One region of the Saccharothrix sp. CB00851 genome, then DNA from elsewhere that is predicted to be linked to it. Evidence: riboswitches for the same ligand, from Rfam matches in the RefSeq annotation. Region 1 holds a riboswitch; the other holds the start of a gene.
The links. Region 1 has a riboswitch for glycine ahead of gcvH (glycine cleavage system protein GcvH). Riboswitches for the same ligand answer to the same signal wherever they lie in the genome.
Positions count from the first base shown of each region.

Region 1 (7,809 bases):
GACGCCGGCCATCGCGAGCCACCCGCCCGCGTCCGGCAGCGAGCCGGAGTTCGAGGTCAGCGCGATGCCGATGCTCACCGACGCCACGATCGCGACGCCGAAGATCGCGCCCCACAGGACGTAGACGACCATCTTCGCGCCCAGCGCGGAGACCCGGTTCGGGGCGGTCAGGAACGTGGTGGTGATCGTCTTGCGGTTGATCTCGTTCGCGATCGCCAGGCCGCCGAAGATCATCGGGAAGATCGTGGCCACGTTGATGCTGCGGGCGATGCCGAACACCGACATCTGCCACTGCGACGGGTCCACGTTGAGCAGCGTGGCCAGCTCCTCGGCGTCGCTGCTGCCCATGAAGTCGGAGACGGTCTTGAAGATCGCGCCGGTGCCCAGCGCCCAGCCGAACGCGAGCAGCACGGTCGGGATCATCAGGCCCCACCACAGGCCCGTGGTGGTGGTCTTGCGGAACTCGGCCTTGATCAGGTTGCCCATCACGCACCGCCCCCGAGGCCGCCCTGGCCGTGTTGCTGACCGTATGGATTGTCCTGCTGCTGCGGCGGACCGTAGGGGTTGTCCTGCGGCGGCTGCGGTGCTCCCGGGTAACCCTGCGGCTGCTGGTAGCCCTGCGCTGGTTGTTGGTACTGCTCGTAGCCCGATGGCGGCTGCTGGTAGCCGGACGGGGGAGTCTGGTACTGCTGCGGCGACTGCTGGTAGCCCGGCGGCGCCTGGAACTGCTGGTAGCCGGGCTGCGGCTGCTGGTACCCGACCGGTGCCGCGTACTGGCTCTGTCCCGGCGCCGCGTACTGGCCGTTGGTGAGCTGGAAGAACAGCCGCTCCAGGTCGACCTTCTCCTCCTGCAGGCCGTAGATCGACACGCCCGCCTTCAGCGCGGTGTCGGCGACCTCCTTGGCCGCCACGCCGCTGACCGCGATGCGGCCGTCCGGCACCTGCTCGATCCCGGTGATCCCGTCCTCGCGCAGCGCCGCGACCAGCGCGCCGACGTCCGACGGCTGCACCAGCACGCGGGCCTGCTGCTGGTCGCGCAGCTGGTCGAGCGACCCGTAGTACATGGTCTGGCCGCGGCTGATGATGACCACCTGGTCGACCGTCTGCTCCACCTCGGCGAGCAGGTGGCTGGAGATCAGCACGGTCCGCCCGCTGCGCGCGTAGGACTGCAGGAACGTCCGCAGCCACGCGATGCCCTCCGGGTCCAGCCCGTTGGCCGGCTCGTCGAGCACCAGGATCTGCGGGTCGCCCAGCAGCGCGGTGGCCAGGGCCAGCCGCTGCTTCATGCCCAGCGAGAACCCGCCCGCCTTGCGGTCGCCCGCCGCCCCGAGCCCGACGAGCTGGAGCACCTGGTCGGCCCGCGAGTCCGGCACGCCGATCGCCGCGGCGTAGACCCGCAGGTGGTTGCGTGCCGTGCGCTTGGGGTGGAAGCCCTGCGCCTCCAGCACCGCGCCGACCACCCGCGCGGGGTTGCCGAGCTGGCTGAACGGCCTGCCGTTGATCAGTCCGATGCCCGCCGTGGGGGTCACCAGGCCGAGCAGCATGCGCAGCGTCGTCGTCTTGCCGGCCCCGTTGGGGCCGAGGAAGCCGGTCACCGAACCGGGTTCCACTGTGAAGCTGAGGTTCTGCACCGCTGCGACCGGACCGAACTGCTTGGTCAAGTTCTGCACCACGATGCGGCCTGTGCCGTCGTGCACGCGTCCCTCCCGAGTACTCCTACCGGGCGTCATCCTGCCTTAGGAGGGTCACTCGGGGAGGGCGTGCCGTGGTTTCGACGCGACCCTCGGTATCTCGGTGGTCGTCTCGACGTCCTTCGAATGGCGCAGCGTCCGCAGCGGACGGCGGCGTTGCCGGTGCGGCAGGCCGTCGCCGATGAGGTGCTGGTGCGCCATCGTCCACACCTGGCACGGCCACTTCTTGTGCCGCAGGATGCCGGGGCACGCGCCGCAGCGGCCGTCCGGATCGGGCTGGTGCACGGTCAGCAGCAGCCGCCACCCGTCGGCCAGGCGGTGGATCTCGGACCGGGCGAGCGGCACGAGGGCCTCCGCCTCGCCGGTCTCCGCGGCTTCGTCCAGCAACGCCAGGCGGCGCAGCACGGCGGCGCGCAGTGCCTCGTCCACGCCGCTCACATCCTGTCGGCGACTTGGTCGAGCAGGCGGTGCAACCTGCGCGTCTGCGTGACGGACATCACAGCGGACTCGCCCGGCGGCGCGACCAGCAGAACTCGGTCGTTCTCGACGAGAACGGTCATCGACCGGTCCCGCCCGAAGGGGTCGTGGCAGTCGATCCAGCCCTCAGGTTCAGCCATCTGCACTCCGATCGGAGGTGGCGCGGCAGAACGCCGCGCGAGCGGACGACCCCGCTGCGTAGCTGCGGAGTTCCCGTCCTGTGCATCGGTCGCGAGGCCGTCGTGACTTACCCGTTATCACCCAGGTTCATTCGATTGCTTGAACGTGTACACAGCGTGTTGCCACCGCAGGGGTGACACTTCGGCCGGATCGGTGGGGCCGCTGGGCACGGAGCCCTGTTCCCGGCTAAGATTGGTCACGCGGCCCGCTCCCAGTGACCCCCAGGCTGGTTGAGCGGGCCGTCTTACGTAGGCAAGGGCCCCGCTCACGTGCTGTGAGCGGGGCCCTTCGCGGTTCGCGCCTCAGAGGTCGATCGGCGTGTGGGTCATCCCGTGCGCCTGCGCGACCGGCAGGTTGGTCAGCAGGCCCTCGTGCGCGTTCAGGCCGGGCGCCAGGGACGCGTCCGCGCGCAGCGCCGCTTCCCAGCCCTGGTCGGCCAAGGCGACGGCGTAGGGCAGCGTCACGTTGGTCAGCGCGTAGGTCGACGTGCGCGGCACGGCGCCGGGCATGTTCGCCACGCAGTAGAAGACCGTGTCGTGCACCTGGTAGGTCGGCTCGGCGTGCGTGGTCGGCCGCGAGTCGGCGAAGCAGCCGCCCTGGTCGATCGCGATGTCCACCAGCACCGCGCCGGGCTTCATGTCGGCCACCAGCTCGTTGCTCACCAGCTTCGGCGCCTTCGCGCCGGGCACCAGCACCGCGCCGATGACCAGGTCGGCCTCGCGCACGGCCTGCTCCACGGCGTACCGGTTGGACGTCACGGTGCGCAGGCGGCCCTGGTAGAGCGCGTCGATGTGGCGCAGCCGGTCCACGTTGGTGTCCAGGACCTGCACGTCCGCGCCCATGCCGACGGCGATCGCGGCCGCGTTCAGGCCCGCCACGCCGCCGCCGATCACGACGACCCGCGCCGGGTGCACGCCGGGCACGCCGCCGGGCAGCACGCCGCGACCGCCGGACGGCTTCATCAGCGAGAACGCGCCCACCTGCGGCGCCAGCCTGCCCGCCACCTCGGACATCGGCGCCAGCAGCGGCAGCGCGCCGTTCGCGGTCTGCACGGTCTCGTAGGCGATGGCGGTGGTGCCGGAGTCCAGCAGCGCCCGCGTCAGCGGCCGGTCGGCGGCCAGGTGCAGGTAGGTGAACAGGACCTGGCCCTTGCGCAGCCGCGGGTACTCCTCGGCGATCGGCTCCTTGACCTTGAGCACCAGGTCGCCCTCGGCCCACACGTCGTCCGCGGTGGCGAGCACCTTCGCGCCGGCGGCCAGGTACTCCTCGTCGGTGATGGCCGAACCGAGGCCCGCGCCGGTCTCGACGACCACGTCGTGACCGCGCTGCGTCAGCTCGTGCGCGCCCGCCGGGGTCAGCGCGACGCGGTACTCGTGGTTCTTGATCTCGCGGGGAACTGCGATCCGCACGGTGGGCTCCTTCGGCCGTTGTTACACCAAAGGTCCGTTAACGGGTTTTCGGTGTCATCGTGCCGGTAGCACCAACGCGATGGTGTGGCGTTGTGCTTGTCGAACAAGCCTTCGGCCGCGTTGACACCCGTCGGCACGGGCACCTAGCGTTCGGGCCAACCAACTGAACATCGGCCGCGGCGCGTCATGAGCGCCGGAACCCGCGCGGGAGAGACCTCGGTGAACAGGCCGGGGCGCCGAAGGAGCAAGTACCCCGCACACTCTCAGGCAGCGAGAACCGCTCGGGTGAGGCGACTCTGGAAAGCGTGCTCACGCGCGCACCCACGGTGCAAGCCGTCGTTGACGGCGAAGCTCTCAGGTCCCAGGACAGAGTGGGGCTGGAGGACCTTGCCGTGAGGGAGCGCTGTCGTGACTTTTCCGGACAACCTGCTGTACACGCCCGAGCACGAGTGGGTGGACTGGGCGCCGGGTACCCAGGAGCCCGTGGCGATCGGCATCACGTCGTACGCGGCGGAGTCGCTGGGTGACATCGTGTTCGTGGAGCTGCCCGAGGTCGGCGCCGCGGTGACGTCCGGTGAGGTGTGCGGCGAGCTGGAGTCGACCAAGTCGGTCAGCGATCTGTACGCGCCGGTCAGCGGCGAGGTCGTGGAGGTCAACACCGAGGTCGTGGACGACCCGTCGTTGATCAACAACGACCCGTACGGCGGTGGTTGGCTGTTCAAGGTGGCGGTGACCGACGCGACGGGGTTGCTGACCGCGGCGAAGTACGCGGAACTGACCGGGGACTGACGCCATGGCGATCAGCGTGTTCGACCTGTTCTCGGTGGGGATCGGGCCGTCGAGCTCGCACACCGTGGGCCCGATGCGCGCGGCGATGATGTTCTCCGACCGGCTGCGGCCCGCGCTGGACTCGGTCGACCGGGTGCACGTCGAGCTGTTCGGGTCCCTCGGCGCGACCGGGCACGGGCACGGCAGCCCGAAAGCGGTCCTGCTCGGGCTGGAGGGCCACCGGCCGGAGGAGGTCGACCCGGAGGACGCCGAACGGCGGCTGGCGGAGATCCGTGCCACCGGGCGGCTGCGGCTGGCCGGCGTGCGGGACATCGTGTTCACCGAGGCCACCGACCTGGTGATGCACCGGCGGAAGTCGTTGCCGTTGCACCCCAACGGCATGAGCTTCACCGCCCACTCGGGTGACGACGTGGTCGACTCGGCGGTGTACTACTCGGTCGGCGGCGGGTTCGTGGTGGACGAGACGGCCACCGGCACGGACCGCATCAAGGCCGACGAGACGTCGGTCGCGCACCCGTTCCGCACGGGTGACGAGCTGCTGGCGCGGTGCCGGGAGACCGGGCTGTCGATCAGCGAGGTCATGCTGGCCAACGAGCTGTCGTGGCGGGACGAGGCGGCGGTGCGGTCGGGGCTGCTGCACATCTGGGACGTGATGCAGGCGTGCGTCGAGCGCGGCTGCACGATCGACGGCGTGCTGCCCGGTGGGCTGAAGGTACGTCGTCGCGCGGCCGAGATGCGCCGCCGGATGGAGGCCGAGCACTACGCCACCGACCCGCTGAGGGTGATGGACTGGGTGACGCTGTTCGCGCTCGCGGTGAACGAGGAGAACGCCGCGGGCGGTCGCGTGGTGACCGCGCCGACCAACGGTGCGGCCGGCATCGTGCCCGCCGTGCTGCACTACTACACCCGCTTCGTGCCGGGCGCGTCCGACGACGGCGTGGTGCGGTTCCTGCTGACGGCGGGCGCGGTCGGCGTGCTGTTCAAGGAGAACGCGTCGATCTCGGGCGCCGAGGTCGGGTGCCAGGGCGAGGTCGGCTCGGCCTGCTCGATGGCGGCCGGGGGGCTGGCCGAGGTGCTGGGCGGCACGCCGGAGCAGGTCGAGAACGCGGCCGAGATCGCCATGGAGCACAACCTGGGGCTGACGTGCGACCCGATCGGCGGGCTGGTGCAGATCCCGTGCATCGAGCGCAACGCCCTGGCGTCGATCAAGGCCATCACCGCGGCGCGGATGGCGTTGCGCGGCGACGGCTCGCACTTCGTGTCCCTGGACAAGGTCATCAAGACCATGCGTGAGACGGGCAAGGACATGAAGGTCAAGTACAAGGAGACGGCACGCGGCGGCCTCGCCGTCAACGTCATCGAGTGCTGACCCCGGCGGCGGCTTCATCTCGGTGGTGAACTCTGGTAGCCCTTCGGCGTGGTGAACGATGCCGGCCGAAGGGCTGCCAGAGGGTTCGATGGATGGCGACTTGCCTCTTCCTCTCAGTTGCCTCGGTGAGGCAAGTCGCCGTACGAGGCAAGTTTGTCTAGGCTTCGCCCTACGTGTCGCAGGGTGAGGAGCGCGGCGGTGAGCGAACTCGAACCACGATCGGAAGGCCTGCTGGAGCAGGCGCTCGGTTCGTTGCGCGAAGTCCTGGGTGCCGGCTGGACGGTCGCGAGGCTCCCCCTGCCCGACGACGCCCGTGACGGCGATGCCATGGTCGATGCGCGGATCCGTGTGAACCCACCCTACGAGCGTGGCACCCCGGCTGAATTGCTCGTGATCGTGCAGTCCGAACTCACACCTCTCGAGGTCGAGACGCGAATCCGGCAGATCGACAACATCTTGCGCCTGGTCCATGCCAAGTCGATTCTCTTGTTGGTGGCGGCGCCTTGGCTGAGTCCTCGCACTCGGCAGAAGTTGCGTGAGCAGGACATCGCCTATCTGGACCTGACGGGGAACGCCTCCATCTCGATCGCCTACCCCTCGATTCGAATCCAGACGCAAGGTGCGTCGAAGGATCCGAATCCTCCGGCGGGGAACGCGGGTTCGAGGAACATCACGCTGGCCGGACCCCGGGCTGGTCGCGTCGTGCGCTTCCTGGCCGATTTCACTCCTCCCTACCAGCCGAAGGAAATCGCGGTCGCCACCGACGTGAGCCTGCCTTGGGTATCCCGCTTGCTCGGCAGGCTGGAAGATCAGCTCCTGATACGCCGCAAGGGACGCACGATCATCGGAGTCGACTGGCCCGAGTTGCTGCGCGCACGTGCGCAGACCTACGACCTCCTTCGTGCCAACTCATACGTCGGTGCTGTTTCGCTCAACGGTCCCCGCGCGGTCCTGGCCGGGTTGCGGGAAGTGGGAGCTTCCTACCGTGGGTCCTCCCGCGTTGCTGTCACCGGCTCGTACGCCGTAGATCAGGTCGCACCGACAACCGTGGGCGGCCAATTGATGCTCTACGTCGACAATGGGTCGGATGTATCGGACGACTGGCTTGAGGAACTCGGATTGCTCCGGGTCGATGAAGGCGCGGACGTCCTGCTGCTGAGCGCCCACGACCAGGTCGTGTTCGAGCGCACCAGAACCGACGACGGTCTGACCTACGTTGCTTTGACGCAACTGGTGCTCGATGGACTGGCCGGGCCGGGCCGGTTGCCCGCCGGAGCCGAACGGGTATTGGCGCACATGATGGACCGCGAACCCGAATGGCGGCGCACGTGGTCGCCCAATCGTGGCTGACTGATCGTGGTTAAGCTCATCGGCCCGTCGGCCGACTGAAAGCGAGGCCAGGTGTCCAAAATTCCCGAAGGTGTCGATGTCGCGGATTTGACAATCGTCGCGCGCGACGTCCTGCTCGACGGACTGGAGGCGCTGCGAGATCACCTGCCATCGATTACCGTCGTCGGCGCCCAGGCGGTGTACCTGCGCACCCAGGATGCTCGAATCGCGGTCGCCGCTCACACCTCGGACGGCGATCTGGCGATCGACCCGCGGACCCTGGACAGCGAACCGCTGATCCCTGAGCGGCTGAGGGCCGCAGGTCTCACGCTGTTGCACGAGAACCAGCCAGGGCTCTGAAGGCGTCGGGAGATGGTGGGCGGTGTCGAGGTCCCGGTCGAGCTGGATCTCCTGGTCGGCGAGAAGATGGCTGGCCGTGGTCGTCGCAGTGCTGATATCGCGCCGCACGCCCGGATGACCGCGCGGAGGGTCGAGGGATTGGAACCCAGCGTCGTGGACCGATCGCCCATGACGATCTCGGCGTTGAAAGGTGCTCCGCGTTCGG
Region 1 covers NZ_LWLC01000016.1:77,976-85,784, forward strand. The annotation lists gene A6A25_RS17700 (ABC transporter permease subunit) at 1-486, opposite strand, end outside; gene A6A25_RS17705 (ABC transporter ATP-binding protein) at 486-1,697, opposite strand; gene A6A25_RS17710 (hypothetical protein) at 1,746-2,120, opposite strand; gene A6A25_RS17715 (hypothetical protein) at 2,126-2,308, opposite strand; gene ald (alanine dehydrogenase) at 2,651-3,757, opposite strand; glycine riboswitch at 3,953-4,047, shown strand; gene gcvH (glycine cleavage system protein GcvH) at 4,166-4,546, shown strand; gene A6A25_RS17730 (L-serine ammonia-lyase) at 4,551-5,915, shown strand; gene A6A25_RS17735 (hypothetical protein) at 6,114-7,265, shown strand; gene A6A25_RS44755 (hypothetical protein) at 7,317-7,604, shown strand; gene A6A25_RS44760 (hypothetical protein) at 7,617-7,809, shown strand, end outside.

Region 2 (7,809 bases), on a different contig from region 1:
CGGTGACACGACGCCGAACACCACGTCGTCCACCGCGGAGGTGTCCAGGTCGTTGCGCCGCGCCAGCGCCGCGAGCACCCCGGAAGCGAGGGTGATCGGCTTGACGCTGTGCAGCGAACCGCGCTTTCCCCTGCCACGCGGTGTGCGCACCGCGTCGAAGATCAAGGCTTCGCTCATGTACTCCACGGTAACCACGGCACTCGACCCTGCCCATGACCGAGCGAGGTGACTTAATAGCTCACCATCCCGTGGGGTCGAGTCCTGAGGGCTCCCAGGCCGGGGGCGAGACCCTGACCGTTTTGCTCACGATCACGGGTCACCCTGGCGCGCTGCGGTCATGGCGGACAGGTCCGACCAGTGGGAACGTCGAGTCATGCCAACTCGCCGTTCCGCATGGATGACCGAGGACCTGGACCAGTTGCGCAAGCTGGCTCGGACGTTCCTCGAGAGGGAGGCGGTCCCGCACCAGGAGCGCTGGGCCGCGCAGAAGCAGGTGGACCGGGACTTCTGGACCAAGGCGGGCGAGGTCGGCCTGCTCTGCCTGTCCATCCCCGAGGAGTACGGCGGTGGCGGCGGCACGTTCGCGCACGAGGCCGTGCTGCTGGAGGAGCAGGCACGGTGCGGTGACAGCGCGTGGGGCAACAGCGTGCACAGCGGCATCGTCGCCCACTACCTCAACGCCTACGGAACCGAAGAGCAGAAGCGGCGGTGGCTGCCGAAGATGGCGTCCGGCGAGTACGTCGGCGCGATCGCCATGTCCGAGCCCGGCGGCGGCTCCGACCTGCAGAACATCAAGACGCGGGCGCTGCGGCGCGGCGACGAGTACGTGCTGTCCGGCTCGAAGACGTTCATCACCAACGGCGCGCAGGCCGACCTGGTCATCGTCGTCGCCAAGACCGATCCCAGCCAGGGCGCGACGGGCATCTCGCTGCTCGTCGTGGAGACCGCGCAGGCCGAGGGCTTCCGCCGCGGCCGGGTGCTGGACAAGGTCGGCATGCACGGCCAGGACACCGCCGAGCTGTTCTTCGACGACGTGCGCGTGCCCGCGGCGAACCTGCTGGGCACCGGCGAGGGTCAGGGGTTCATCCAGCTGATGCAGCAGCTGCCGCAGGAGCGGCTGATCATCGCGGTGGCGTCCGTGGCGGGCATCGAAGCCGCGGTGGACCTCACGCTGGCCTACGTCAAGGACCGCACGGCGTTCGGCCGCGAGCTGATCAAGTTCCAGAACACCCGGTTCAAGCTCGCCGAGTGCGCCACCGAGGCCCGTGTGACCAGGGCTTTCGTGGACGAGTGCGTCCAGGACCACCTGGCGGGCCGGCTCGACGTGCCCACCGCGGCGATGGCCAAGTGGTGGGCCACCGAACGGCTGTGCCAGGTGGTGGACGAGTGCGTGCAGCTGTTCGGCGGCTACGGCTACATGACCGAGTACCCGATCGCGCGCGCGTGGGCGGACGCCCGCGTGCAGAAGATCTACGGCGGGACGAACGAGATCATGAAGGAAATCATCGCGAGGTCCCTCTGACATGCCGGGACCTCTGGAAGGGCTCAAGGTCGTCGAGCTGGCGGGCCTCGCGCCCGCCCCGTTCGGCTGCATGGTGCTGGCCGACCTCGGCGCTTCGGTGGTGCGGGTGGACCGCGTCGGCGGCGGTACCGAGGTGCCCCTGCTCGGGCGCGGGCGGCGGTCGATCGGCGTCGACCTGCGCCGACCGGAAGGCGCCGAGCTGGTGCTCCGCCTGGTCGCCGAGTCCGACGTGCTGGTCGAGGGCTTCCGGCCGGGGGTGACCGAACGGCTGGGCATCGGGCCGGCGCAGTGCCTGGCCCGCAACCCGCGACTGGTCTACGGGCGGATGACCGGCTGGGGACAGGACGGCCCGCTGGCCGACCGCGCCGGGCACGACATCAACTACATCGCGGTGGCGGGGGCGCTGGAGCCGATCGGCCGGGCCGGCGCGCCGCCGACCGTGCCGCTCAACCTCGTCGGCGACTTCGGCGGCGGTGGGCTGCTGCTGGCCCTGGGCGTGCTGGCCGCGCTGTACGAGCGGGAGCGGTCCGGGCGCGGTCAGGTGGTGGACGCGGCCATGGTCGACGGCGCGGCGCTGCTGACGACGTTCCTGCACGGCATGTCGTCGGCCGGCGCCTGGCCCGGTGCGCGCGGGGAGAACCTGCTGGACGGCGGCGCGCCGTTCTACGACGTGTACGAGGCCGCGGACGGCGGGTTCGTCAGCGTCGGGGCGCTGGAGGAGAAGTTCTACGCCGAGCTGCTGGTCGTGCTCGGCCTGGCCGACGCCGGGCTGCCCGGGCGGCACGACCCGGCGAACTGGCCGGAGCTGCGGTCACGCATCGCCGCCGCGGTGGCCACCCGGACGAGGGATGAGTGGGCGGCGCTCGCGGAGGGCACCGACGCGTGCCTGGCGCCCGTGCTGGCCCCCGGCGAGGCGCCCGGGTACGGGCACAACGCGCGGAGGGGGACGTTCGTCGAGGTCGACGGGGTGGCGCAGCCCGCGCCCGCGCCGCGGTTCGACCGGACGCCCGCGGCCACGCCGGGCCGACCGCCCGCGGTGGGTGAGCACACGGTCGCCGTCCTGGGTGAACTGGGGCTGGGGGAGGACGAGATCGAGGGGTTGCGGCGGTCCGGGGTCGTCGCCTGAGGAGACCGGTGCCCGATTGGTCTGGAAAAGGGCGCGGTAAATCACCTGAAGGGGGACCGGAATTGAGTGGCAGCCCGCATCGACCTTTGTCACGCTCGGTGCGTACGTCGGCGCAATCAGGTGATGGGCGGCGAAGAGATGAACGTGTCTTGGAACCTCGGTGTCCGTGCCTGGGGGGTGGGCGAGTGCCCGTACCTTGGTGATCGGCGGGACCGCTGGTCCCCTTGATCGTCCGTTCGGGTGACAGTCGAGGTGGTTCCAGCCTGGTTGCGTGGTCGTTCCGGCGGCCGGTCGGGCGATGGCGGCGGGATCGACCGTCATCATCCGGGTGAATGAGGGACCATGGCCGTTGACACGACCGGAGCGGCGCCCGGCCGCCCTGCCCAGTGATACGGACGGAGAGCGATCAGTGAACGTCAAGAAGGTGGTGACGCTGGCGGCGGTCGCGCTGGTGCTGTTCCTCCTGATCACCCAGCCGAACGAGTCCGCCGAAGCGGTGAGGACCGCGCTCGGGTGGCTCCAGTCCGGCGCCGAGTCGATCATCACCTTCGTCCGCAGCCTCTTCGCCTAGATCACCCGCCGCACCGCCGCGAACTCCGCTCAATGCGGTCACGATCGGTGACTATGCGCCCCGGACGTTGCACCGTACGGGTGGAATGAGGGCTATAACGCCCTGGTAACAGGGTTTTAGACAAACCGGGGTCTAGCGGTTGTCGGTACCCGCTAATACGGTGCGTCGCATTGGCTGATCTTCGACCGATGAGGAGGCAGAATGGTCGAGGACTCCGGAGTCGACGAGCTGTTGCGGCAGTGGGCGGCTGAGCGCTCGGACGACGCCGAGCTGCAGGAGGTGAACCGGATCAAGGACGCGTGGCTCGCGGAAGCCCCGCCGTCCGCACCGGGGATCCCCGTGCAGCGGGCGAATGGCGGTTCCCGCGGCCTGGTGAAGGTCGAGTCCGCGGATCCGGCGTACGTGGCGGCGATGCGGAAGCGGGCGCCCGAGGTGCCCGAGGTCCTGCTCGCGGCCGCCGCCAGCTACTGGCAGCTGGTGGGTGACCTGTCCGAGGCGGAGCTGTGGTGGGACGCGGGCATCAGCCCGTTGGACCAGCGCGCTCTGGACTACCGGGCGGCCGGGCTCACGCCCGCCGACCTCGGTCGTCGCCTCGGCCCGATGACGGTGCTCCAGCACCTGCGTCGGGGTAGTGCGGCGGCCTGGTGCGTGGCCAGGCTGCAGAGGCAACGCCGGGACGGCGTGGCCTAGGTCCGACGAGTCGGGGCGGGCTCCTGAGGTCTTGGAGCCCTCACCTTTCCCAGGGGCGGGCTCCTGTGCGGGGAGCCCCAGCCCCGTGTGAAGTAGGAAGTACTCTTGAGGCGTGCGAGGCCTCATCACCCCCCAGCGGCTGGCCATCGTCGCCGTGTGCCTGGCGTCGCTGGTCGTGTGCTGCGGGCTGGCCTACTGGCAGTGGGAGCGGTTCTCGCAGGCCGGTGGCACGTTCCAGAACCTCGGCTACGTCTTCCAGTGGCCGCTGTTCGGCCTCTTCCCCGCGTTCATGGTGTGGCGCATCCGCAGGCTGGACGCCCGCCGCAAGGCCGAGGCCGCCGAGGCGCCCGCCGACGTCGCGCCGGAGCCGGTGGCCGAGCCGTCCCGGCCGGTCGTTACCGTTGAGCCCGTCAGAACACCCGCGCACGACGACGAGGACGAAGAGCTCGCGGCCTACAACCGCATGCTCGCCGAACTCCACGCGCGGGACCAGCGGTGAGGTGAAGGTAGGGCGATGAGCGGCGCGTTGAGCAGGTTCCGGTTCATGGCTTACGTGGTCGGTGTCGGCCTGCTGCTGCTCGTGGTCGCCATGATCGCCAAGTACGCGGGCGGCAACGAGGGCATGATGCAGGTCGTCGGCCCCGTCCACGGCTTCCTGTACGCGGTGTACCTGGTGCTCACCGTCGACCTCGCGCTCAAGGCCCGCTGGTCGATCAAGGGCACCGTCCTGGTGCTGCTCGCGGGCACGATCCCGTTCGTGTCGTTCTACGCCGAGCGCAAGGTGGTCGAGAGCGTCCGGGCCGAGAAGAGCCTGTGACCGGGGTTGACCCCGCCCGCCGGGCACCCCTAGCGTCTGGCGGTACCAACTGAACACGGCCGTCGATGTCGAGCGGGAGAGTCCCCGACCGGGGCGCCGAAGGAGCAACTCCTCCCCGGAATCTCTCAGGCACAGGTACCGCCCGACGAAGGCAACTCTGGAAAGCAGGCGCACCCGGTGCGCCTCGCCCACGGTGCAAGCCGCCCTCACCCGGCGGCGAAGCTCTCAGGCTCATGGCAGAGGGGGAGGCTCACTCGACGAGGAGTCTCCGGTGGACCGTGTCATCCTTTCGCTCGTGAATCTCTCGGACGTGCCGCCCGCCGACCCGACCGGTCGGCGCCGCCGCCATGTCCGCACCCAGGGAGGGCCCGCCTGATGGAAAGCCGCCGCACGCCCCTGCACGCCGAACACGAGGCGCTGGGCGCCATGTTCACCGACTTCGCGGGCTGGCGGATGCCGCTGCGCTACGACAGCGAGCTGGCCGAGCACCACGCGGTGCGCACGTCGGCGGGCCTGTTCGACCTGACCCACATGGGTGAGATCCTGCTCACCGGGCCGCAGGCGGGCGCCGCGCTGGACCACGCCCTGGTCGGCCACGCGTCCGCGATCGGCGTCGGCCGCGCCCGGTACACGATGATCTGCGAGGCCGACGGCGGCGTGATCGACGACCTGATCGTCTACCGCACCGGTGACCAGGAGTACCTCGTCGTCGCCAACGCCTCGAACGCCGCCGTCGTCCACGAGGCGCTGGTCGAGCGGGCGAAGGGCTTCGACACCACGGTCGAGGACAAGTCCACCGACTACGCGCTGCTCGCCGTGCAGGGCCCGAAGTCCACCGCCATCCTCGCCGGCCTCACGCCCACCGACCTGACCTCGGTCAAGTACTACGCCTCGTACCCGACCGAGGTGGCGGGCAAGCCGGTCCTGCTCGCCCGCACCGGCTACACCGGCGAGGACGGCTTCGAGCTGTTCGTCGCGCCGGACGACGCCGCCCACGTCTGGCAGGCCCTCCTGGAGGCGGGCGCGCCGCACGACCTCAAGCCCGCGGGCCTCGGCTGCCGCGACACCCTCCGGCTGGAGGCGGGCATGCCGCTGTACGGCAACGAGCTGGGCCGCGACCACACGCCGTTCCACGCGAACCTCGGCCGGGTGGTGAAGCTGGACAAGCCGGGCGACTTCGTCGGCCGCGACGCCCTCGCCACCGTCGCCGAACAGGGCGTCGACCAGGTCCTGGTCGGCCTGAAGACCACCTCGCGCCGTGCGCCCCGGCACGGCTACCCCGTGCTCGACGCGTCCGGCAACCCGATCGGCGAGGTCACCAGCGGCGCGCTCTCGCCCACCCTCGGGTACTCCGTGGCCATGGCGTACGTCACCGTCGGCAACACCGAACCCGGTACCCGGCTGTCCGTCGACGTCCGGGGCAAGCACGAGCCGGTCGAAGTCGTCGCACTGCCCTTCTACAAGCGATCCAGCTAAGGGAGAGACCCACACATGTCCGAGCACTTCAACACCTCCCTCGCGGAGTTCGACCCGGAGGTCGCGGACGCCGTCGCCGCCGAGCTGCACCGGCAGCAGAGCACGCTGGAGATGATCGCCTCGGAGAACTTCACGCCGGTGTCGGTGCTCCAGGCGCAGGGCTCGGTGCTGACGAACAAGTACGCCGAGGGCTACCCCGGCCGGCGCTACTACGGCGGCTGCGAGAACGTCGACGTGATCGAGCGCCTGGCGATCCAGCGCGTCAAGGACCTCTTCGGCGCCGGTTTCGCCAACGTCCAGCCGCACTCGGGCGCGCAGGCCAACGCGTGCGCGATGTTCGCCCTGCTCCAGCCCGGTGACACGATCCTGGGCCTCGACCTGGCGCACGGCGGGCACCTCACCCACGGCATGCGGATCAACTTCTCCGGCAAGCTCTACAACGTGGTGCCCTACCACGTCTCGGAGACCGACGGCCGCGTCGACATGGCCGAGGTCGAGCGCCTGGCCCTGGAGCACCGCCCGAAGCTGATCGTCGCCGGCTGGTCGGCCTACCCCCGCCAGCTGGACTTCGCCGAGTTCCGGCGCATCGCCGACTCCGTCGACGCCTACCTGATGGTCGACATGGCGCACTTCGCCGGTCTCGTCGCCGCGGGTCTGCACCCGAGCCCTGTGCCGCACGCGCACGTCGTGACGACGACCACGCACAAGACCCTCGGCGGCCCGCGCGGCGGCGTGATCCTGACCAACGAGGCCGACCTCGCCAAGAAGATCAACTCGGCCGTGTTCCCGGGCCAGCAGGGTGGGCCCCTGGAGCACGTGATCGCGGGCAAGGCCGTCGCGTTCAAGCACGCCGCGTCACCCGAGTTCGCCGACCGCCAGCGGCGCACCGTCGAGGGCGCGAAGATCCTCGCCGACCGCCTCTCCCAGCCCGACGCCGCCGCGGCGGGTGTGAAGGTGCTCACCGGTGGCACGGACGTCCACCTCGTCCTGGTCGACCTGGTGGCGTCCGAACTGGACGGCAAGCAGGCGGAGGACCGGCTGCACGAGGTCGGCATCACGGTCAACCGCAACGCCGTGCCGAACGACCCGCGTCCGCCGATGGTGACCTCGGGCCTGCGCATCGGCACGCCCGCGCTCGCCACCCGCGGCTTCGGCGCGACGGACTTCACCGAAGTGGCGGACATCATCGCCACCGCGCTGCAGGCCGACCCGGACCTCGCCGACCTGCGCGCCAGGGTCGAGGTCCTCGCGGCCAAGCACCCGCTCTACCCGACCCTGTGAAGCCCGCCACGGAATAGCTGGCGCTTACTGGAGGTTGTCCCGTGCGCAACCCGCGTACGGGACAACCGAAAGAGGCACCATGACCGCGACCCTCGCCACTCTCACGTTGCCGGGCGAAGCACAGGACCTGCTGTTCCGCGAGGCCCGTACGGCGAACGCGTTCACCGACGAGCCGGTGACCGACGACCAGCTCCGCGCCGTCCACGACCTCGTCAAGTGGGGTCCGACCGCGATGAACAGCCAGCCGCTGCGCGTGCTGTACGTCCGCGGCCAGGACGCCAGGAACCGCCTCGCGCCCCACCTGTCGGAAGGCAACCGGGCCAAGA
Region 2 covers NZ_LWLC01000011.1:15,312-23,120, forward strand. The annotation lists gene A6A25_RS11920 (acetyl-CoA C-acetyltransferase) at 1-177, opposite strand, end outside; gene A6A25_RS11925 (acyl-CoA dehydrogenase family protein) at 374-1,522, shown strand; gene A6A25_RS11930 (CaiB/BaiF CoA transferase family protein) at 1,524-2,648, shown strand; gene A6A25_RS44690 (hypothetical protein) at 3,058-3,219, shown strand; gene A6A25_RS11935 (transcriptional regulator) at 3,421-3,909, shown strand; gene A6A25_RS11940 (hypothetical protein) at 4,022-4,408, shown strand; gene A6A25_RS11945 (DUF3817 domain-containing protein) at 4,424-4,726, shown strand; glycine riboswitch at 4,790-4,877, shown strand; glycine riboswitch at 4,879-4,973, shown strand; gene gcvT (glycine cleavage system aminomethyltransferase GcvT) at 5,099-6,202, shown strand; gene glyA (serine hydroxymethyltransferase) at 6,218-7,483, shown strand; gene A6A25_RS11960 (malonic semialdehyde reductase) at 7,563-7,809, shown strand, end outside.
Region 2: linked by a shared signal. The riboswitch ahead of gcvT (glycine cleavage system aminomethyltransferase GcvT) and the one ahead of gcvH (glycine cleavage system protein GcvH) in region 1 are both predicted to bind glycine.